Regions from separate parts of the Arthrobacter sp. MDB1-55 genome, predicted to be linked through region 1. Evidence: riboswitches for the same ligand, from Rfam matches in the RefSeq annotation. Region 1 holds a riboswitch; the other holds the start of a gene.
What was found. A riboswitch is a leader RNA that binds a small molecule or an ion and turns the genes downstream of it on or off. The one in region 1 is predicted to bind cyclic di-AMP.

Region 1 (10,738 bases):
GCACAATAGCGGAGCGCGAGGATCTCCCCGGGTTCGGCAACCACACCTTCTGAAACCAGGAACCCTGCCACGAGGTCGAAGTCATCACCGGGGGTGCGCATGGTGACGCTGAAGGCACTTCCGCCGAGCCGAATCTCGAGCGGCTCCTCCCCTGCAAGCCGGTCTTCCCTCTGGGTCGCCGGGCCGTCCAGCCTGTAACGCGTGATGCGGCGCCGGTTCAATACTCTCGTCATCATTTATCTCCCGCCTGAGCCTGGATTGAGCCTAGTTGACACTGCGGCGGTCGGGTACCGGCCGTTCGGGTGTCTTTGGGGACCTCTGCAGTGGACAATAGGGGCAGGTAGGAACACTCAGTGCTGAGAAGCCACCAGGAAGGATGCCCCCGATGACACGATCCAACCCTCCCGTCGAGGAAGCTGACGAGAACAACCTTGAGTTGGACAAGCCCAAGGACTGGGCAGCCGGTTTGCCCGGGGTCTATCACTCGATGCAGCCCGCGCTCAAGCACATGGGGATTGAACGCAGCGCACGTACCCTGCTCAGGATGAACCAGAAGCAGGGTTTCGACTGTATGAGCTGCGCCTGGCCGGACCCGTCGGACCACCGCAGCACCTTCGAATACTGCGAGAACGGCGCCAAGGCGGTGACCTGGGAAGCCACACCGGTGACCGTGTCGTCGGAGTTCTGGGCGGAGCATTCAGTGACTGAGCTGCGCGGACGTTCCGAATACTGGCTTGGCATGCAGGGGCGGCTCACCGAACCCGTGTACAAAGCCGCCGGTGACGATCACTACCGGCCCATCACCTGGGACAGGGCCATCAGCATCGTCGCGGACAAACTGAAGAGCCTCGATTCACCCGACGAGGCAGCTTTCTATACGAGCGGCCGCGCCTCGAACGAGGCCGCGTTCATCTACCAGCTCTTCATCCGCGGGCTAGGCACCAACAACCTGCCTGACTGCTCCAATATGTGTCACGAATCTTCCGGCGTCGCTATGGGACAAACGATCGGTATCGGCAAAGCGACGGTGGCCTACAACGACTATCTCAACTCTGACCTGATGATCGTGATCGGCCAGAACCCCGGGACCAACCACCCGCGCATGCTCAGCGCCATGGAGAAGCAGAAAGAGAACGGCGGGAGCATTGTCGCTGTCAATCCCCTGCCCGAGGCCGGACTGCGACGCTTCAAGAACCCGCAGAAGCCCAAAGGTGTTGTAGGCCGCGGAACCGATCTGGCCGACCAGTTCCTGCAGATCCGCGCGGGCGGGGACATGGCTCTCCTCCAGGCGCTCTCGAAGCGCGTGCTCGATGCCGAAGACCGGAATCCCGGAACTGTGCTGGATCACGAGTTCCTTGCGGAGTACTGCGAAGGTCTGGACGAACTGCGCGCGCACCTGGCCCATCTGGATGAGCAGACGGTGCTGGAGGCCACAGGCCTGCGCTCGGAGGAGATCGACGAACTCGCGGAGCGCTACATCAGGTCAGAGAAGACCATCATCACCTGGGCGATGGGCGTGACCCAGCAGAAGAACGGCGTCGGCACGATCAAGGAGATGATCAACCTGCTCCTTCTCCGCGGCAACATCGGGCGGCCTGGTGCGGGTGCGTCACCGATCCGTGGGCACTCGAACGTCCAGGGTGACCGTACGATGGGAATCTGGGAACAGATGCCGCCGTCGTTCCTCGACGCGCTGGGCAAGGAGTTCTCCTTCGAACCTCCGCGCGAGCACGGAGTGGACGCGGTGGCCGCAGTGAGGGGAATGCGCGACGGCGAAATCAAGTTCTTCCTCGCACTCGGCGGGAACTTCGTCGCCGCCATGTCCGACACCGCTGCCACAGAAGCAGCAATGCAGAATCTCGAGATGAATGTGCAGGTCTCGACGAAACTGAACCGGTCGCACACCGTCGTCGGGCAGGAAGCATTGATTCTTCCGACGCTTGGCCGTACCGAGATTGACCGCCAGGCAACCGGGCCCCAGTTCGTCTCCGTTGAGGACACCGTGAGCGCGGTTCACTCCTCCGAGGGCAGGGTTGAACCGGTGGCGCCGGGACTGCTGTCCGAGATCGCAATTGTCAGCAGGTTGGCGCGCGCCACCCTTGGTGACCGCATTGCGGCCGACTGGCAGGGATTCGAGGATGATTACGACCGCATTCGCGACCATATCGCCCACGTCGTGCCCGGCTGTGAAAACTACAACCGCCGTATCCGTGAGAAGGACGGCTTCCTGCTGGCGAACGGTCCCCGCGATGCCCGGAAGTTCAGCACCCCCAGCGGCAAGGCGTTGCTCACAGTCAATGAATTGGACCCCATGCAATGCCCGCCCGGCCGGCTCATTCTGCAGACCATGCGTTCGCACGACCAGTTCAACACCACGATCTACGGTTACAACGACCGGTATCGCGGCATCAAAAAGGGCCGGCACGTGGTCTTCGTCAACCCGGAGGACCTTGCTGACCTGGGCTTCAAGGACGGTGACCTGGTCGACGTTCATGGCGAGTATGCGGACGGCAAGGATCGCGTCCTGCGGAAGTTCCGCGCCGTGTCCTACCCCACCGCCCGCGGGTGCGCTGCCGCGTACTACCCGGAGGGGAACGTCCTGGTGCCGCTCGACGACACGGTCAAGGGCAGCAACACCCCTGTCTCCAAAGGCGTCATCGTCCGGTTGGAACCGGCAGCAGACGGCCCTGCGGGAGGTACGGGCGAGGAGAACAAGCAGCAGGACATGCCGGCAACCGTCTGAACGGGAGAAGACGGTCCGAACGGGGCGAACAGGCGTGGGACCGGGTGAGCGGTATCAGCTGAACCAGGGCAGCTGCAGCGCCACGACCTTCTCGTCCGGCTCGCACCCCTGCTCCGGCACCACCAGCACGCCGTCGGCGTCGGCGAGTCCGCGCAGCATGCCCGATCGGTGATGAACGGTGGGCATGGCCCGTCCAGTCTGATAGCGATAGGGCACCAGGCGCGTCCGTCCGGGCAGCGCGTCGAACGACTCTCCGGCCAGAACCGAGCGCGATTCCGGAAAGTCTGCTCCACGCAGGCCTGCCAGCAACGGCGCCCCTACCGTGAACAGCGCCATCATTGCAGCCAACGGATTACCGGGCAGGCCGACGAAGAACCGCCCGTCAGGCAGGCGCGCCAAAAGAGTAGGGTGCCCCGGCCGCATAGCGATGCCATCGATGATGAGTTCCGCTTCAAGCACGGTCAGCGCTCGGCGGATGTGGTCGGCGTCGGATGCGCCGGTGCCGCCGGTGCTGATTAATACGTCGCCGGACGATCGCGCCAGCGACACCTCGTCCATGGCTTCGGCGCTGATGGCCGCCACGACGTCGTCGAGATCATCCCGTGCCCGGCCCACGGTGTCCACGTGGCCGCCCAGCATAGTGATAAGACCGGGTAGCTGGGGGCCGAAGGTGTCCCGGACCTGTCCGGGTTCCGGCAGGCCTGCTTCGATAACCTCGTCACCGGTCAGCAGCAATGAGACGCGCGGTGCGCGCAGAACGGGCAGGGTGTCATAACCGCATACCGCGGCGAGCGCGATCTGCGCCGGATTCAGGACCGATCCCGCGGCGATAGTCTCTGTTCCTTGCGCCGCTTCCTCGCCGGCGGGTCGGATGTGTTCGTTCTCGCGTGGCTCGTCCGGGCGTGCCCGCTCGTTGCGGTTCAACACGCCGTCGCGGATGGCCCCGTGCTCGGTGCGGAGGATACCCGTAGCCCCGGGCGGGACAACACCGCCGGTGAGGATGAAGGTTGCCTGACCCGGCTCCAGGGTGGCGTATCCCGATTTCTTGTGTTCGTGCGCCCGGTGCCACGGGCTCTCATCCACCGGGACGGGCGTCACGAGCGTCCAGGGCGGCTCCCCTGAGAGCGCCCAACCGTCCATGGCGGACGACGCATAGTGCGGTATGGGCTGCAGTGCGACGGCGGGCTCCGCCAGCGTCTGGCCTAGCGCATCCGCCAGTTTGACGGTCTGCACGGGTTTGGGTGTAGCTGACTCATATGCCAGCCTTCGGGCGTCCTCCCACGTGACCTCGTGTCCCGAACCGCTCATCGGCGGTCCTCCGCCGCAGTTACCGGCGGGCAGGCAGATGCGGCTGCCTGCAGAGCGGACCGCATGGCCGTTACGCTGTCCGCCTGGCCGATCCCAACTGCCATCCCTGCGGCATATCCGGCGATGAACGTGGTCAGCGGTGCAGCGGGGCGAACCACGGAGTGCGCCGCCTTCCCTGCCAGGGCGAGGACTGCGTCGACATCTACCTCAATGTCCTCAAGTTCGAACATCTCCAGCAACGTCTCGCTCCACTGCCTGAGCAGGCGATCCCGATCCTCCATGGTGAACCCTCTCGCTATTTACCCGCATCCGGCGCCTCCGCCCTGAAGTTTCGGGCATCGGACCACGTATCGATATCAATGGTTGAGCCCGCGGGAACGTCAACTGGACTCCATGTCACCCTAGCAAGGAGGGCACGCATGGACAGGTTTCTTACTTCCTCCTGATCAACCGCCGTCGCAAGGTCCGCCCACCGATACAATGCGGCAAGCGGTTGGTCCCTCCCGCCGTCGTGCGCCAGTACGGACGCATTTGTAGCGAGCGCGCCCGCGATGAGCGCTGGCAGCGCCTCGTTGATCCGGGGCATGTCGCAGGCGAGCACAAGCATCCAGGGCGCCGGATCGTGGCTCAAATGTACGACGGCGGCGCTCACGGCCGCGGCCGGCCCGCCAAACGGCGGTTCCTCACGGATCAGCTCCACCCGCGCCGGCATCTCGGGTGCCCGATCACCGACGACGACAAGCCGCCTCGCCGCACGGGCTGCTTCGCAGGTGTGGGCAAGCAGCGTCGAGCCGCTGATTCTCAAGGACGCCTTCGGTACCCCGCCTAGACGGGAAGACCTGCCCCCGGCCAGCACCACGGCGTCGAACGACAGCTCTTCGGTAGCCGGACCCTCGGTAGCGGGCCCGTTCACGCGGCGTTGTCTGCCGGCAAGAATTCGCTCCACTGCGGCGAGGGCTTCTCCAGCTCCCGGATCTGCCACGACGTGCCGCGGGGCGGCCTGGGAACTATGCGAAGGGACCAGCCGAGCGCGGAAAGCGTCTTGTCGCCCTTTGCGTTGTTACAGCGAAGGCAGCAGGCCACAAGATTCTCCCAACTGTCCTCTCCACCGCGGGAACGCGGCACCACGTGATCTATGGTTGAGGCGGCCTTGCCACAGTATGCGCACAGGTGATTGTCACGGCGCAGCACTCCGCGACGCGTCGCGACGGAACTGCTGCGGTATGGGATTTTCACGTACCGGTTGAGCAGAATGACTGACGGTCGCGACAAGACTTCGTTGGGGCCGACAACCGGGTCTTCACCTTCTGCCACGACGCTCGCTTTACCGGTGAGGACAAGGACGAGTGCCCGGCGGAAGGTCACCACCGCCAGTGGTTCGTATCCAGCATTCAGAACGAGAGTGCGCATGCACATTCCTCTTTGCCGTCCATAGCTGCAGGATCAGAGGAACTCCTGGCGCCCTGCGAGGCTACAGCGAAGGTACTTCGGATTAACAGTGCAAGAGTAAGCCGTTGCTACAAGGATTCGTCAATCGCCACTCTGTGCCGGCGGAGGAAAACGATAGGGCCCCCTGCCGTGCGGCAAGAGACCCTATAAACGTTTGCTGACCAGCAATCAGCCGCCGACGCGGATGTAAACTCCACCCGATCCGAGCTCGGCCGGGGCGATGACCGTCTGGTTTCCGTTGAAGCCACCGTGAACTGCCTGGCCTCCACCGATGTAAACGGCAATGTGAGCTGCGCCCATGCCGCCGTCTGCGTAGTAGATCAGATCGCCGGGGATCGCTTCAGCGGCGCTGACCGTGCGGCCAAGGGAGAGGTAGCCGGCCGGCCAGCCGTGGAAGTTGATCCCAGCGGCAGCGAGAGCGTTGCTGGCAAGGCGTGTGCAGTCCTGGGTCACACCGAGCTGAGCCTTGGCGGCAGCAGCGATGGTGGCGGCCACGCCGGACGATACCTCGGGTGCTGCGGGGGCGGGCTTCTCGGCGACAGCTGGCTGCGCAGCAACAGTGGCCGTTGCTTCCACTGCGACTGCAGGCGCGGCTTGAACTGCGGCCTCAACAACCGGAACCTCAACCGGAGCGGCTTCAACGGTCTCCGCCTGCGGCTCTACAACAGGCGCTGCCACTGTAGGAGCTGCCACAGCCTTCACGGCGGTCTTGTTGAACGAGATCTCAGCGTCAGCCGGCGCCTGGACCGGAGCCTTGACGGCCTCGACCTCAAGCGCGGTGGTGACGGTGTTGCGTTCCGACGGAAGTTCGACCGCGTTTGCGGCGACACCGCTGGTCAGAACGAGACCGGAAGCTGCCGCAATGACGGCTGCCTGGCGTCCCACTCCCCCAGCGTTGTCGCTGACGGCGCGTGCGATGGATGAGAGGTGGGCGGAACGCTGTACTTCGGCGCGGTGGCGCGCGATGGCACGGGTATTCGAGGTCATGTGTGTGTGCTCCAGGTAACTGGTTCTAGCTAACGCGGACGAAGCTGTAGCCGGAGAGGTCGGAAAGGCTGTGAAGGCCGGTGTTCATACCGTTCAGGCCACCGCTGATGACCTGGCCGTTGCCGACGTAGATGGCAACGTGACCGCCCGAGACCACGAGGTCACCGGGTGCGGGAGTGGATACTACGGAGCCGAAAGCGAAGAAGTCGCTCGGTGCGATATCTCCGACGGACTTGCCGATGGAGCGAAGAGCCTTTTCAACCATGGCGGTGCAATCCTGCGCAACGCCGATCTGGGAGTAAGCGGATCCGACGAGTGCTGCACCGACCCCGCTGGATGTAGGCGCTTCGACAGGGACTGGAGCCTTCACTGCGGCGGCCTCGACCTTGACCTCGGGCTGGGCGACGGCTGCAACCTCTACGGTCTCAACCTCCACTGCGGCCGGAGCGGGTGCTGCTTCGACGACCTCTGCCTGCGCAGCTTCGACCGGAGCAGCCTCAACGGGAGCAACTTCGATCTCGGGAGCAGCGACGGCTTCGACGGCTGCGCGCTCGAATGAAACTGCTGCATCCGCGGATGCGCTGACGGCGGTTGGCTGAGCGACTGCGCTGAGGGTTCCGACGGCCTGGGCTGAACGCTGGGCGTCAGATGCGCCGTGAGCGGGAAGACCGGCGGTGAGTACGAGGCCGGAAGCGGCGACGATAACTGCTGCCTGGCGTCCTACGGAACCTGCGTTAGAAGAAACAGCCTTCGAAATGGCTGCGAGCGAGTTTGTATGAGCCGGCACCGCACGGTGGCGGCCCAGCGCAGAGCTGTTTGACACGTTAAATTGCCTCTCCCTACGCCTGCGAGGTGAGCTGTCGGATTCGGATGGGAGTCACCCGGCCGCGGATCGTCTCAGATCCAGCGACTTAACCCCAAGGACTTCTGAAGAAGAAGCCCGCAATTGGTTCCCCCGCCCCTGCCATGCGATTGTTGCGAACGGATCTCGTGCAGTGGCAGAGCTAGGCGATCTGCGCGAGAGTGCCAAACCCCCTGCGATTTGGCACGAGTGAAACGGTACATCAGAAAATCAGGTATGTCACATTCAGGTCACGGAACGGTGTGTTCATGGTTACGACGACCTGAGCAACGGCTCAGAGCCAGCCCATTGGGTCGACGTTCTTGCCGTCGACAAGCACCTCAAAGTGCAGGTGGCAGCCCGTTGAGGCACCCGTCGAACCCACCCGGGCGATGGCTTCCCCGCGGTCCACAACCTGGCCCACAGTGACATCCATCGCCGACAGATGGTTGTAGGTGGTCTCCAACCCGTTGGCGTGCTTGACCACCACACGGTTGCCGCCGCCGTAGGCATGCCAGCCCGCGAACGTCACGGTGCCGGCCGCTGCTGCTCTGACAGCAGTGCCGCAGGCCTCGCTCATGTCCTGCCCGGTGTGGAGCTCCCCGGCACCGGTGATCGGGCTCACCCGGGTCCCGAAGGGCGAACTCATCACCACGTGGTCCAGCGGCGCGGAGAGCGATCCCTTCGACTCATCCGCCACGATGTCTCCACCTGATGCAGAAACAATCTCCACGAGCTTGGCGTCCGGATCGAACTTGCCGTGAAGGGCAGCGCGGTCAAACGAAACCTCGGCGCCCGCGGCCGCCTGGATGGGTTGCGGCTCTGCCTGCTCGGCCGAAGCGGCGGCAGCTACCTGAGCCTCTGCGGGCACGACTGCGGCGGTGGTGGGAAGTGCGACGGTCAGTACCATGCCCGATGCGGCGGCTGCAATGGCGACCTTCTGGCTGATCCCGGCGAAGGAGACGTCGCGGCGAGCGGTGACAGCGCGTCGTCGTCGTTCAATCCTCTGGCCATCGCGGGGGCGCAGCGCCGCTGGCTGCGCGAACGCTCCGCTGCTCACGGACGCAACGGAACCAGTGCGGGCTTCACGCCGTGACATTGGAGCGGCTGCACAGCGAGGCGCCTCTGGCACCGTCAGACGTGGCGAAGCCGGGGAAGGTGAAGACACCGGGGCAGGCGAAGCGGCTGCGTGCACCGCTGCCTGACTGGCGATTCGCTCGGCCCGCTCACGCCTGTGGGCGTCGCGTGGCCGCGCTTCAGCGACCGGGGCGCTGGCACGGCGGCGCCCCGAAGCAGTGTTCGACAAGGAGACCCTCTCTCATTTCCGCCTGCGAAGTTAGCTGTCGGATTCGAGTATGAGAAAACTCGGCCCGGATACGCGCGTAGTGGCAGCACCCGGACTTCACCCCAAGGTCATGGCAAGCCATCACCGGTTGTGGGTCCTCCGCCCCTGTCCATCTTGAAACACTGCGTTCGCTGACAGGGTTAGGCATGCGAACCAGGTAACGCTGAAGTATCAGCGCCAGGGATTAACTATAGCTCGGACGGACCAAAAGTAATCATTCCGTAACCATGCTGTGGATATCCTTCGGGAATCCAGCGGGTCTGTCCGGACCGCCGGGGCGGAAACTAAACCGCGACGAAAACGTGCGACGCGACTTCGGGTGGAAGCTCCAATGCACCTTCGACATCGGGCACCCGCACGGACACGTATTCGCCTACAGCCTGCAGCGTCATGCGGGCTCCGGGACGGAGGCCGCCCTCGTCCAGCTGGGTCAGCAACTCAGGATCAACCTGGATCGGCTCAGCGAGACGTACGAGGGTCACGCTCGATCCCGGGACGTATGTTGCCATGGCCTCTGTGAGAGTGCACACACCCATTGTCTGGAGCTCGGAGGGAGTACCCCCGATTGCTTCGAGACCGGGAATCGGGTTGCCGTAGGGCGACTGCGTCGGCTGACCGAGCAGCTCATACAGCCTCCGCTCAACGCGCTCGCTCATCACATGTTCCCAACGGCATGCCTCGTCGTGGACGTACGCCCAGTCGAGGCCGATGACGTCAGAAAGCAGCCGCTCCGCCAGCCGGTGCTTGCGCATCACCTCAGTGGCCCGCCGGCGTCCGAGCTCCGTCAGCTCGAGGTGACGGTCCCCGGTCACGATCACCAGTCCGTCGCGTTCCATGCGGCCGACCGTCTGCGACACCGTTGGCCCGGAGTGCCGAAGCCGCTCGGCAATCCGCGCGCGCAGAGCAACAATGTTCTCTTCCTCGAGCTCAAGGATGGTCCGCAGGTACATCTCGGTGGTGTCGATGAGGTCCGTCATGCGGGGTTCAGCTCCTTGGCACTGGTGCGGTTTGAGCGTTGATGCGGCGGCAGCAGCGCCCCGAAAACGGGCGACCGTCGTCATCCCTACGCCCCACAAGGTTAACCCATGTAGGTTTGCCGCTTTGACTGGGACGCATCAGCACGGTGTTGTGCACTCCCACCGGTCACAATGCGCCGGCGCTGCGGCCGCTGGGGCAGAATGGTCTGCGAGACCCCACACCAAGCAACCGTCCTGGAGTAATCATGAGCACTTCCACCGACATCCGCATCCCAACCGAGCTGCTGCCGAAGGATGGACGGTTCGGCGCAGGCCCCTCCAAGGTCCGTCCGGAGCAGCTGGAAGCCCTGAACCGTGCGGGGACTGACCTGCTCGGAACGTCCCACCGCCAGGCTCCGGTCAAGAACCTGGTCGGCTCTGTGCGGTCAGGGCTGATGGACTTCTTCCGTGCCCCCGAAGGGTATGAAGTTGTTCTGGGCGTCGGAGGGTCCACAGCTTTCTGGGATGTTGCCTCCTTCGGGCTGGTGAAAACGCGCGCCCAGCACCTCTCGTTCGGCGAGTTCGGTTCGAAGTTCGCTACAGCAACCTCGAAGGCGCCCTTCCTTGGAGACTCGACTGTCATCAAGTCCGAGCCGGGGACCCGACCCGCCCCCCAGGCCGAGTCCGGCGTCGACTTCTATGCCTGGCCCCAGAATGAAACCTCGACAGGGGTTGCAGCCCCCGTTGAGCGTGTGGCCGGAGCTGACGAGGGTGCGCTGATCGCGGTCGATGCGACCTCTGCTGCGGGCGGACTTGCGGTGGATGTGTCCCAGGCTGACGTTTACTACTTCGCACCGCAGAAGAACTTCGCGTCCGACGGCGGATTGTGGCTTGGACTGTTTTCTCCTGCAGCGCTGGAGCGGGCTGCGTCGATCAAGTCCTCGGGCCGCTGGATTCCGGATTTCCTCGACCTGCAGACGGCCATCGACAACTCGCGCCTGAACCAGACGTACAACACGCCTGCTCTCTCGACCCTGGTGACTCTGAACGCGCAGATCGAATGGCTCAACGGGAACGGCGGCATCGACTTCGCCGCGCAGCGCACTGCC
Region 2 (10,738 bases), on a different contig from region 1:
GCCTGGAGGGAAGCCGCGGCGTAGACGTTCAGAGTCTTCCCGGCCGCCGGTGCGCTACTGCCGCACCCGGTCAGCAACAGAACGACGACGGCGCTTACGGCTGTGGAGCGAAGCGGTCGCCTCATCGCGCACTCCTTGGTGAACGAGGCTCGAGGATCGCCTCGATGGGGGTTTCCACGATCACGTTGGTGGCCTTGACGATGGCGACCGCGACGACGCCCGGCTCTATACCCAACTCCCGCACCGCCTCAGTGCTCATCAGGGAAACAACCCGGTGCGGGCCGCACTGCAGCTCGACCTGGGACATCACCCTGTCACTCACCACACCCGTCACCAGACCGACAAAGCGGTTGCGGGCAGAGATCGCCACACTGGAGGGGTCCGAGGGGAGAACAGCGCGATCACGCGCCAACTGCGCCAGTTCCAGCCCGTCCACGGAAAGCACTCCCGAGGAGCGTGTGGCGTGGAGAGTCCCATCATCGATCCACCGACGCACCGTGTCCGAGCTGACCCCGAGGAACTGCGCCGCGTCGCGTACACGTATTTGAGCCATAATGGTAACCTTACAGCCGCGGATGCGTCGCCGTGCCGACTTTTCCGACCGATTCGTCCTGGTGGCGTGAGCCCACCGGCGAGTGAGTTTGGGGCGGGGCTTCGTTTCGGGCTAAGATGGTTCGTCGGTCATATGTTCTACAGGAGTTTTCATCAAAAGCGATCTCAGTTCGCCCCTGGTCTTCAGTGTCAGGGATCTCGGGCGTAGCCCGGGAACCATGCGGACAGTCGAAGAACATGTGCCCGCACCGAAGGATTTTGGTGTGGCGCTCATCGGCGTTCAGGAAGGTTCCGACATGGAGCTGGACCTGAGGTTCGAAGCTGTACACGAGGGAATCCTGGTATCGGGAACCGTAGACGTCGAAGTATCCGGCGAATGCGGTCGATGCCTTGATCCACTCAACTACGGCAGCAGCGTCGATGTGCAGGAACTCTTCTACTACGACGCCCCTGAGTTGGCGGAGGATGAAGAGGAGGATGTGCAGCGCGTGGTTGAGAACGATTCGATCGATCTCGAGCCTGTGCTGCGGGATGCGGTAGTGACTTCACTGCCGTTCCAGCCGGTTTGCCGGGAGGACTGCCAGGGTTTGTGTGCCGAGTGCGGCGCACGTCTGGAAGAGGACCCCGGACACCAGCACGAGATCCTCGACCCCCGCTGGGCTGCTCTGACAGGGTTGGCCGGCGCAGCCGCCGGCCCTGAGGCAGCGGAACCAGAAGTTAAGACAGAGTCAGACAAGAGAGAAGAGAGTTAGTCGTGGCTGTTCCCAAGCGGAAAATGTCCCGCTCGAATACGCGTGCACGCCGGTCCCAGTGGAAGGCTGTTGCTCCCAAGCTGGTGAAGACGGTAGAGAACGGTCGCGTCACCTACAGCCTTGCCCACCAGGCGAAGGTTGTCACCGACTCCGCAGGCACCGAGCTGTTCCTTGAGTACAAGGGCCGCAAGGTAGCCGACGTCTAGATGCTGACGGCACCGCCCTGCGGTGCTGCCTGCAACGATCGCGAAAGCGTCGACCGCGTGGAGAATTCCGAAGATCTTTTGAGGCGTCTCGGTGTCAGTATTGACACCGAGACGCTTCGTCTTGCCCTGACACATCGCTCCTACGCCTATGAACAGGGCGGCATTCCGACGAACGAGCGACTCGAATTCCTGGGAGACGCCGTCCTCGGTCTGTCCGTGACGGACGCTCTGTATCGGGACAATCCGGACCTGTCGGAGGGTGAACTCGCCAAGCGGCGTTCCGCCGTCGTGAGCACCCGCGCCCTCGCCGAGATTGCCCGCGGACTCGACCTTGGAAAACACATCCTCCTGGGACAGGGGGAGAAACTGACCAATGGCTGGGACAAATCGTCCATACTCGCCGACACCATGGAGGCCATTATCGGGGCCACCTACCTGAGCAGCGGCATGGAAACTGCTCGCTGCCTGGTCATGCGGATCATCGGCCCCGTGCTGCAGGATGCTGCTGCCCTCGGAGCCGGGACGGACTGGAAGACCAGCATTCAGGAGATCGCAGCCGCGCAGCGCATGGGAGTGATCGATTACCAGGTCACCGGCTTCGGTCCGGACCACGACCGCCGTTTTGAGGCGATCCTGATCATTGGAGGATCCGCCTACGGTTCAGGATCCGGCAGGTCCAAGAAGGAAGCCGAGCAGGAGGCCGCAGCAGCCTCCTGGAAGCTGCTGCAGGCGGCGGGCGCCGACGCTCAGGCGGGCGTGGATCAACGCCAGTCCACGTGACCCCAGGCCTGCGCCATGCCTGAACTTCCTGAGGTGGAGGTAGTCCGCCGTGGGCTCGCGCGGTGGGTGCGCGGACGCCGTATCGAAGCGGTCGACGTTCTGGATCCACGTTCTATCCGCCGCCACGCAATGGGAACCGAAGACTTCATCGGCAACCTCGTGGGTGCCTCAATCTCGGATGCCGTCCGCCGCGGAAAATTTCTCTGGCTGCCGCTCACCGGTCCGGATGATGGCGCAGCCCTCCCTGACACCGCCGACGACGCCGGATCGGACGCAGCATTGTCGAGTGGCTTGCTTGCCAGCGGGCAACGGCACGGCGGATCCGCCGTTGCGTTGATGGCTCACCTGGGTATGAGCGGCCAGCTGCTGGTCGAGGATTCCCACCAGCCCGACGAGAAACACCTGAAAGTACGCCTCACGCTTTCGTCCACTGGCGGGGCCGATCCGCTGCCGAAAGAACTCCGCTTTGTCGACCAGCGAATCTTCGGGGGGCTCTTTGTCACCAGCATGGTGACCACGCCGGATGGTTTTCCCGGCGGACTGGGGGAGGACCCGGCGCCGTTGGTGCCCGTTGAGGCAGCACATATCGCCAGGGACCCGCTGGACCCGGCTTTTTCCTTCGATTCCTACTTCGGCAAACTGCGCGCCAGGCGTACCGGGCTGAAACGCGCGCTCCTCGACCAGACACTTATCTCCGGTGTGGGCAACATCTATGCCGACGAATCGCTCTGGGACGCAAAGCTTCATTATGCGCGAGCAACAGATACCCTTCGCCGGGCGGAGGCGTCACGGTTGCTTGAGGCGTGCCGGAGCGTCATGAGTCGGGCATTGGATGCGGGGGGAACCAGCTTTGATTCCCTGTACGTCAACGTGAATGGAGCATCCGGTTACTTTGCACGCTCGCTCAACGCGTATGGCCGGGAGGGTGAGCCCTGCCGAAGGTGTTCTGCGAGCGGCCTGGAGTCGCGAATACGGCGGGAAACGTTCATGAATCGCTCCTCCTACACGTGCCCCCGGTGTCAGCCCAGGCCGCGCAACGGACGCTGGTGAGCGTCACAGGACGTGACAAAAGTAAGTAAGCTGACTAGATTCGAAATCTGGGTATCCGACACGTCAGGAGAATCGCAATGAAGAACAAGTTGGTATTTGCGGCAGGCATGGCGGCAGGCTACGTCATGGGTGCGCGGGCCGGTCGCGCGAGCTACGAGCAGATCAAGGTCAAAGCGAATGAGCTTTGGAAGAGCCCGAAGGTCCAGGACAAGGTCTCTCAGGCATCCGAGACGGTAAAGGCGAAGGCTCCGGAGGTGCAGGCGCAGGCTGAGCAGGTGTTGAAGAAGGCGCAGTCCGCAATGCATCGCGGCAACGATCAGGACGCTCCCAAGAGCCCCACCGACGAATACAAGATCTGACGCTAGGGCCCTGTAAGGCACGCGGGAATGGCCTCTCTGTGATCGAAACGTGACAATTCAACCAAAGGAATGTAACGTTATGGATACGCCGGGTTCAAAAGCCCGGCTTCCTTCTGGTGGATTTGCCTAATCCTGCCGCCGCTGGAAGGTCCGTTCGCTACACATCGCGGCAGGAGCGGGGGAACCAGATAGTGGGCTTCTTCAGAAGTCCTAGGGGTGAAGACGAATCGGCCTAAGGCTGATTGTCCGGGTGGCTCCCATCCGAATCCGACAGCTAACTCCGCAGGCATTGGGAGAGGCAATTTCCGTGTCCAAAAACCGTCATATCGCGCGCCACCGTGCAACTTCGCCCAGCACCATGCAGCTTGTGTCCAAGGCCGTCAGCGCTCACGCTGGCACCGTTGGCCGGCCTGCGGCCGTTGTTGTAGCAGCTTCCGGAATTCTCTTCGGAGCTGCACTCCCGGCAAGCGCGGGAACCACCACCACTACTACTTCGGCTGCAGTCCAGGCGCCTGAGGTCAGCGTTCAGGCGGCGTCCGCCCCCGTAGCGCCGGCTCCTGCTGCACCGGCCCCCGCCGCTGCGGCTCCGACCCACACGGTCAAGTCCGGCGACACCCTCGGCTCGATCGCTGCCAGCTATGGTGTCAGCCTGGACGCCGTGTTCGCTGCGAACGGCCTCGGCTGGGATTCGATCATCTACCCGGGCCAGGTCATCAGCCTGTCCGGTAGTGCTGCTGCGGCTCCGGCCCCTGCTGCGGCTCCGGCTCCTGCTGCTGCTCCTGCACCGCAGGTTCAGGCTGCTCCGGCTCCCGCCCCGGCTCCTGCTCCGGCTCCTGCTGAGACCAGCACGATGAACATCACCACCGCATCCTCGACCAAGATTCAGGTTGCAGAAGGCTCGGGCAGCGCCACCGGCGCAAGCATCCTCGCTTCGGCTCGGGCCCAGCTCGCGGCCGGTCTGATCCAGGACTGCACCGTCCTGCTGGAGCGCGCACTGGGAACCGGCGACCTCGGCCCGGCACAGTTCGCTGCCTACGGCACCCCTGTCAGCACTCCGGCACCAGGTGACATTGTCATCAGCGCCGGACACGTGGCCGTCTACGCCGGCAACGGCCAGGTCATCAGCAGCGGCATGAACGGTGCAAACCTCACCATGCAGCACCCGCTGAGCGATCTGGGCGCAGTGTCCTTCTACCGCGCGTAGCAGGCACCTGCGGCCACTGTGGCTCGCACCGCATAGCTGTTCAACATAAAAGGGAGAACCGGGAATCCGGTTCTCCCTTTTGTTTCCCACGTGCATTTCCGCCGTTCTGCCATCTGCCAGCATTGTCGTTCGGCTCGCCTGTGCCGTTGAGCGAAGCGGGATCCTCACGGTGGGACGAGGATCAGATCGCAACACCGTAGTGGTCAGCCAGCCGTGCAAAGCCCTCGTCGAGGCTTACCTCAGGGGTCCAGTCCAGAAGCTTCCGGGTCTGGCGCTGGTCAAACCAGTGCGCCGTCGACAGTTGCTCGGCCAGGAAACGGGTCATCGGCGGTTCACCGTCGGCGTTGGATCCGCGCCAGAACGTCTCGACGGCGCTTCCGGCAAGTCGGCCAACCCAACCCGGGACAGACATCCTCGGTCCAGGAACTCCGCCTGCCGCGCACATGCGGGCAAGGAGTTCGCCGATGGGGCGTGGTTCACCGTTCGTGACCACCAAAGCCAGGCCCCGCACATGATCGATCCGGTGCAGAGCGGCCGCAATGGCGGATGCCGCATTGTCCACATAGGTTGTGTCGACGAGTGCTGTGCCGCCGGCGAGGAGCGGAAGCCTGCCGGCACGGGCGCGGTTCAGGACGCGCTCCACCAATTGAGTATCTCCCGGTCCCCACACGATGTGAGGGCGGATGGCAGTGACCGACATGCGATCGTCATTCGCGCCAAGGGCAAGGATCTCCGACTCAGCCTTGGTCCGGGCATAGGATCCCCTTGCTTGCCGGGGATCTGCCGGTCCGGCCGCAGCACCGACCAGTGGCTTTCCGATGTGCGCAACCGAGGGCGAGGATACGTGCACGAACCGACCGATCCCTGCTGTCCGGGCAGCCCTGAGAAGATCAGCTGTGCCGGTGACATTGACGCGGTGGAACTCCGCCGGATCGCCGGTGAATGAAACCTTAGCCGCGAGGTGAACGACCGCGTCCATGTCCGCCACAGCGGTCTCAAGCGTCCTTCGGTCGGTTAGCTGACCGGTCACATCCTCCGCGCCCAGTACGCCCGAAGATCGGCGCTGCAGGGTCCGGACGGTATGTCCGTTCTGCACCAGTAGGGAGGCGACCGCTCCACCCAGCATTCCGCTTGCACCGGTCACCAGGACCTTCACGGTCTTTTCCTTCCGCGTCCCTCGAGCGCAGCGGCAGCCCATTCGGCCACCGCAGAACGGTCGATCTTCGCGTTGTGCCGGATATCAGTGGGCAGTGCGGACACCGTCAGTACGGCAGCCAGTTGCTCACTGCCGACCGCTTGCCTGACGGCGCTGGCCAAGGTTGTCGGTGCGAGGCTGATTGCTCCTGCACCGTGGGCGGGCTCCACAACGGCAACCACAGCCTGTGTGCCGGCCGGACCTATTCCAACCACGGCCGCCTGACGAACGTCGTCGAGTCGCTCGATTGCCTGCTCCGGCCCTACGGGCGTCAGGATGCCATCGGCGGATGTGATCAGGTGTGCGAGCCGTCCTTCTACCCACAGCCGCTCCTGAGCGTCGAGGTGTCCGACGTCGCCGGTGCGGTGCCAGCCGGCAGTCCGGGAGGATTCACGTTCAGTCACCCATAACCGGAAATAGCGGTCCTTGACGTGGGGAGCGCGGACGAGGATTTCTCCCGTCACACCCGGCTCAGCTGTGGGTTCACCCGACGCAACGCCGTCGCGGTCAAGCGCACTGATGCGGATTTCCGCTCCCGGAACGGGCGCCCCGACGCATACTCCGTTGCCGGCACCCGAACACGTCGAGGCTGCTGACTCCCGGATCTGGCCCAAATCGATGTCAGTCACCGGCAGTGCTTCGGTCATGCCGTATGGCGTGTGCAGGACAGCGTTGGGAACAAGGGGCTGTAGATGCTCCAGAAGAGTGACGGGAACGGGGGCCCCGGCAGAGAGAAGCACCTCTATCCGCTCGAGCGCCGCCTTCCCGCGGTCCGAGACGTCGGCGGCTGTAGCCAGAACGTTGCGAAGTGCAGCCGGGGAGGCAAAGACCGTGGTGGCGTCGATGGCGGCTGCAGCATCGGAAAGTGCCCGCGCTGTCAGTGTCCGTGGCGCGGTGACGTCCATATCAGGAGTTACCGACGCCGCACCAAGGGCCGGACCGAGGAGCGCGAAGGGAGCGAAGCCGGCGACCAGTGCACTGCCCGGTGCCAACTGCAGGGTGGCGGCAAGCGTGTCCCGCATGGCCGACAACTGGCGATGCGTGTACACAACGCCTTTCGCCGGCCCTGTTGAACCGGACGTAAAGAGAATCGCGGCGTCGGAGTCAGCGTCGGGATCGGCGCCGTCGTAGGCATTTCCCTCCGACAGGAGATCCTCCAGGCGGTACCTCACATCCAGCAGTCGCCCCCGCAGGGGGGAGACTGCGCCGGCGCTGATGCGGACACCCGGCCACCCGAAAAGGCGCGCTGCCGCCAGCGCACGTTCGATACCGATCAGGAAGTTCGGGACTGTGCCGCGTACAGCCCGGCTCAGCCCCTTCGGTCCCAGCCCAGCGTCGGCAACCACGATGACGGCGCCGAGTTTGAGACAGGCGTAGATCAGGACGGTCAGGTCAATGCCCGGTGGGACCATCAGGCTCACTCTGCTGCCTGCCGTCACCCCTATCCGGTTCAGAGCCGCAGCGAGGCGGCTGACCCGGGAATCCAGTTCCTGCCAGGAGAGTGAGGCGGCCACGGAACCGTCCTGTCCCATGTCAGCTATGGCGAGCGTCTGCGCTGCGGGACCGCGGCTCCTCTCGCGGATCTGATGCCAGAGCGGTGTGGTTGCCCCGGGAGCCTCGCTCTCGTCGTCGTCCGAGGAGGCACGCACATCTAACCAATCGAAGATCGGCGCGGCGATGTCCCGGTCTTCGGCGACCAGATGGCTCGCGCCTTCGAAGCGGTGCACGTCAGCGTGGGGGAGCCGGCGGATGAGGTCATCAAGATAGGTGTCGGAGAAAATCGGGTCACGCGGCCCCCACAGCATCAGTACGGGTACGTCCAGGGTGCGTATGCTCTCCGCGATCCTCGTCAGTTCGGCATGGGACGGGTGCCCGGGACCGACGGGGATGTCGGCGACGAACTGTTCGATGCCTCGGCGTCGGTCCGCGGTACGGTACGGAGCACGGTAGGCGGCCCGTACGTCGCCGGCAAGTCTCGGCCGCGCCAGGGCGAGGGTCGTGTCGAGGAACGCCGTCGTCGTCGACGTCCCCAGGCGGTGGATTGCTCCGTTGAGCGCCAGTCTCAGCGGAGCGGGTATGGGGGAGCCCGGATCCTGGTGGATGGCAGTATTCGTGAGAATGACCGCGAGGAGGTCGGAGCGGTTCCGCTCGGCGAAACCGAGGCTGACTACTCCGCCCCAATCGTGTCCGACGGTGACCAGCGGGCCCCGGACCCCGGCGGCTGCCACGAAATCATCAAGGTCGGTAATGCGATCAGCGAGCTGCCGTTTCCGGCCGGTCCTGTCGGAGAAACCCATCTCAAGTTGATCGACGGCGACCACGCGCCAACCATGTCGGGCCCCTGCGGCCAATACGCTGCGCCAGAGGTAGGACCAGGTGGGGTTGCCGTGGACACACAGCAGTGTTCCGCGGACCTTCCCGGCTATGGACGGGAGGTTGTCGAGATAGTGCCAGCGGTTGACGGTTCCCTGGGGATCCACACCGGCAGTTGACGGCACGTCGAGATAGGCCGACCACGCTGGGTCGACGCCGGGAAGTTCTACCACTCAATCTCCAGCATCGCGGTGTTGAGTCCAGAACCCACGCCCATGCACAGCACCCGGTCGCCGGCGGTGAGGGTCTGGGCTTCGGCAGCCAGGGTCATGGGCAGCGACGCCGGCCCCACGTTTCCCCAGCGGGGGAAGGTCTGTGGGACTTTGGCGGGATCCAGATTGACGGCCTCGATGATCGCCTTGGTGTGCGTGGTGCTCACCTGATGGGTGACGTAGCGGTCCATATCCGCCCAATTCCAGTCCTGCTGAGCCTCTGTCCAGGCATCGACCACCAACTCCAGGCCTCCGTCGAGAAGTCCCTGGGCATCTGTATACATGCCGTCGATGCCCCCGACGCAGAGTTCGTGGTGTTCGGTTCCGGCACGGGCAACGCCGCCCAGGACGCGGTGGGATCCGGGGTGGGCGTCCGCCGGCCCGAGGATTGCGGCCGCTGCCCCGGAGCCCAGCGTCAGCGTTGCGAACTCCTGCATGAAGCTTTCCCTGGTTGCCCCCGGCTCGTTAAGTCTGCACAGGGTTGCTTCCTGGGTGGCCTGTGCGTCTTCGCCGTTCACCACCATCGCGTACTGGATCTGACCTGCCTCGATCATGTTCGCCGCCAACGTCATCCCGTTGACGAAGCCGAGGCACGCGTTCGCAACGTCGAAATTCATCGCTGAGGAGGGAAGTCCAAGTCCGTTGTGGATCTTCACCGCGACGGAAGGCTCGAGGTTGGTCCTCGAGACCGACGTGTTGATCAGCAGCCCAATCTGGGAGGCTTCGATCCCCGAAGACGCAAGCGCTTTGGCGCCGGCTTCAATGGCACCGTCCTCGAACCCTGTTCCGGCCGCCCACCAGCGCCGTTCCGTGATTCCGGCGACGCGCTGCAGGAGGCCCTTGGAGAGCCGCAGACGTTTTAGGGCCGGCGACAGGATGCGATCGAATTCTGCTGAGGTAATGATGACCGGTGCCTCAACACTTTCCACCCCGAGGAGCGCGGTGTTGTGATGTCGGAAGTTGGAATTACCGGTCAAATTTCCTGCCTTGTGTCCGTCTACCCCTTACGGGGCGATCCGCTGGTCCGCTGTTCGCTGCACCGGAACCGATAGCGCTTTGCCGGCAGTGGATGCCAATCTGAAGATGATAAGCATACTTCGGTTACTAACGATCCTGAGGAAAGCCTAGTTCCTCCCGCAGATAACGGCACCTTGGCACGACGACGGAAGGGTTGGGTATGCCTGTGCATATGCAGCTGAAACCGGCGCGAACACAGTAGATTGTGGGGTAACAACCCTGATCGGAGAACCCGAGACCCGTGCACCTGAAAAGTCTTACCGTTCGAGGCTTCAAGTCTTTTGCCTCTGCAACGACATTCGACTTTGAACCCGGAGTAACCGCCGTCGTCGGTCCCAATGGGTCCGGCAAGTCCAATGTCGTCGATGCCCTCGCCTGGGTGATGGGTGAGCAGGGGGCGAAGACGCTCCGCGGCGGGAAGATGGAGGACGTGATCTTCGCCGGAACGTCCGGCAGACCGCCGTTGGGCCGGGCCCAGGTCTCGCTGACAATTGACAACGCGGACGGCGCATTGCCGATCGAGTATTCGGAAGTGACTATCTCGCGCACCCTGTTCCGTGCAGGCGGCTCCGAGTACGCAATCAATGGAAGCAATTGCCGCCTCCTCGACATTCAGGAACTTCTCTCCGACTCCGGGCTTGGGCGTGAGATGCACGTCATCGTCGGGCAGGGCCAGCTCGACCGGGTTCTGCACGCAACCCCCGAGGACCGGCGCGGGTTCATCGAGGAAGCCGCCGGGATCCTCAAGCATCGTCGGCGCAAGGAGAAAACTGTCCGCAAACTTGAGGCGATGCAGGCGAACCTCACACGGCTCACAGACCTCACGGGCGAGCTCCGCAGGCAACTGACGCCGCTCGGCAAACAGGCCGACATTGCACGCCGCGCCCAGCAGGTGCAGTTCGAGGCGCGGGATGCACGCGCCCGCCTGCTCGCCGACGATCTGGTTCAGCTCACCACTTCGTTCGAGCAGGAGATCGCGGATGAGACCGCGCTGAAGCAACGTCGGGCGGAGGTGGAGGCGCTCCTTGAAGCAGGGCG

Region 2: it holds a riboswitch for cyclic di-AMP, as region 1 does, so the genes downstream of both, AC5RU3_RS04445 (LysM peptidoglycan-binding domain-containing protein) here and AC5RU3_RS14495 (NlpC/P60 family protein) in region 1, are expected to answer to the same signal.

What each region holds. Positions count from the first base shown of each region.
Region 1 is NZ_JBNHID010000003.1:615,347-626,084, forward strand. It holds gene fdhD (formate dehydrogenase accessory sulfurtransferase FdhD) at 1-233, opposite strand, end outside; gene AC5RU3_RS14465 (FdhF/YdeP family oxidoreductase) at 386-2,743, shown strand; gene AC5RU3_RS14470 (molybdopterin molybdotransferase MoeA) at 2,798-4,051, opposite strand; gene AC5RU3_RS14475 (DUF6457 domain-containing protein) at 4,048-4,332, opposite strand; gene mobA (molybdenum cofactor guanylyltransferase) at 4,347-4,964, opposite strand; gene AC5RU3_RS14485 (HNH endonuclease) at 4,961-5,461, opposite strand; gene AC5RU3_RS14490 (NlpC/P60 family protein) at 5,669-6,487, opposite strand; gene AC5RU3_RS14495 (NlpC/P60 family protein) at 6,513-7,310, opposite strand; cyclic di-AMP (ydaO/yuaA leader) riboswitch at 7,316-7,477, opposite strand; gene AC5RU3_RS14500 (M23 family metallopeptidase) at 7,624-8,388, opposite strand; cyclic di-AMP (ydaO/yuaA leader) riboswitch at 8,639-8,830, opposite strand; gene AC5RU3_RS14505 (iron-dependent transcriptional repressor DtxR) at 8,958-9,650, opposite strand; gene serC (phosphoserine transaminase) at 9,896-10,738, shown strand, end outside.
Region 2 is NZ_JBNHID010000001.1:918,784-929,521, forward strand. It holds gene modA (molybdate ABC transporter substrate-binding protein) at 1-125, opposite strand, end outside; gene AC5RU3_RS04415 (TOBE domain-containing protein) at 122-553, opposite strand; gene AC5RU3_RS04420 (YceD family protein) at 771-1,304, shown strand; gene rpmF (50S ribosomal protein L32) at 1,307-1,510, shown strand; gene rnc (ribonuclease III) at 1,568-2,290, shown strand; gene mutM (bifunctional DNA-formamidopyrimidine glycosylase/DNA-(apurinic or apyrimidinic site) lyase) at 2,306-3,340, shown strand; gene AC5RU3_RS04440 (YtxH domain-containing protein) at 3,418-3,699, shown strand; cyclic di-AMP (ydaO/yuaA leader) riboswitch at 3,845-4,002, shown strand; gene AC5RU3_RS04445 (LysM peptidoglycan-binding domain-containing protein) at 4,007-4,903, shown strand; gene AC5RU3_RS04450 (NAD-dependent epimerase/dehydratase family protein) at 5,085-6,059, opposite strand; gene AC5RU3_RS04455 (alpha/beta fold hydrolase) at 6,056-8,644, opposite strand; gene AC5RU3_RS04460 (3-oxoacyl-ACP synthase III) at 8,638-9,660, opposite strand; gene smc (chromosome segregation protein SMC) at 9,942-10,738, shown strand, end outside.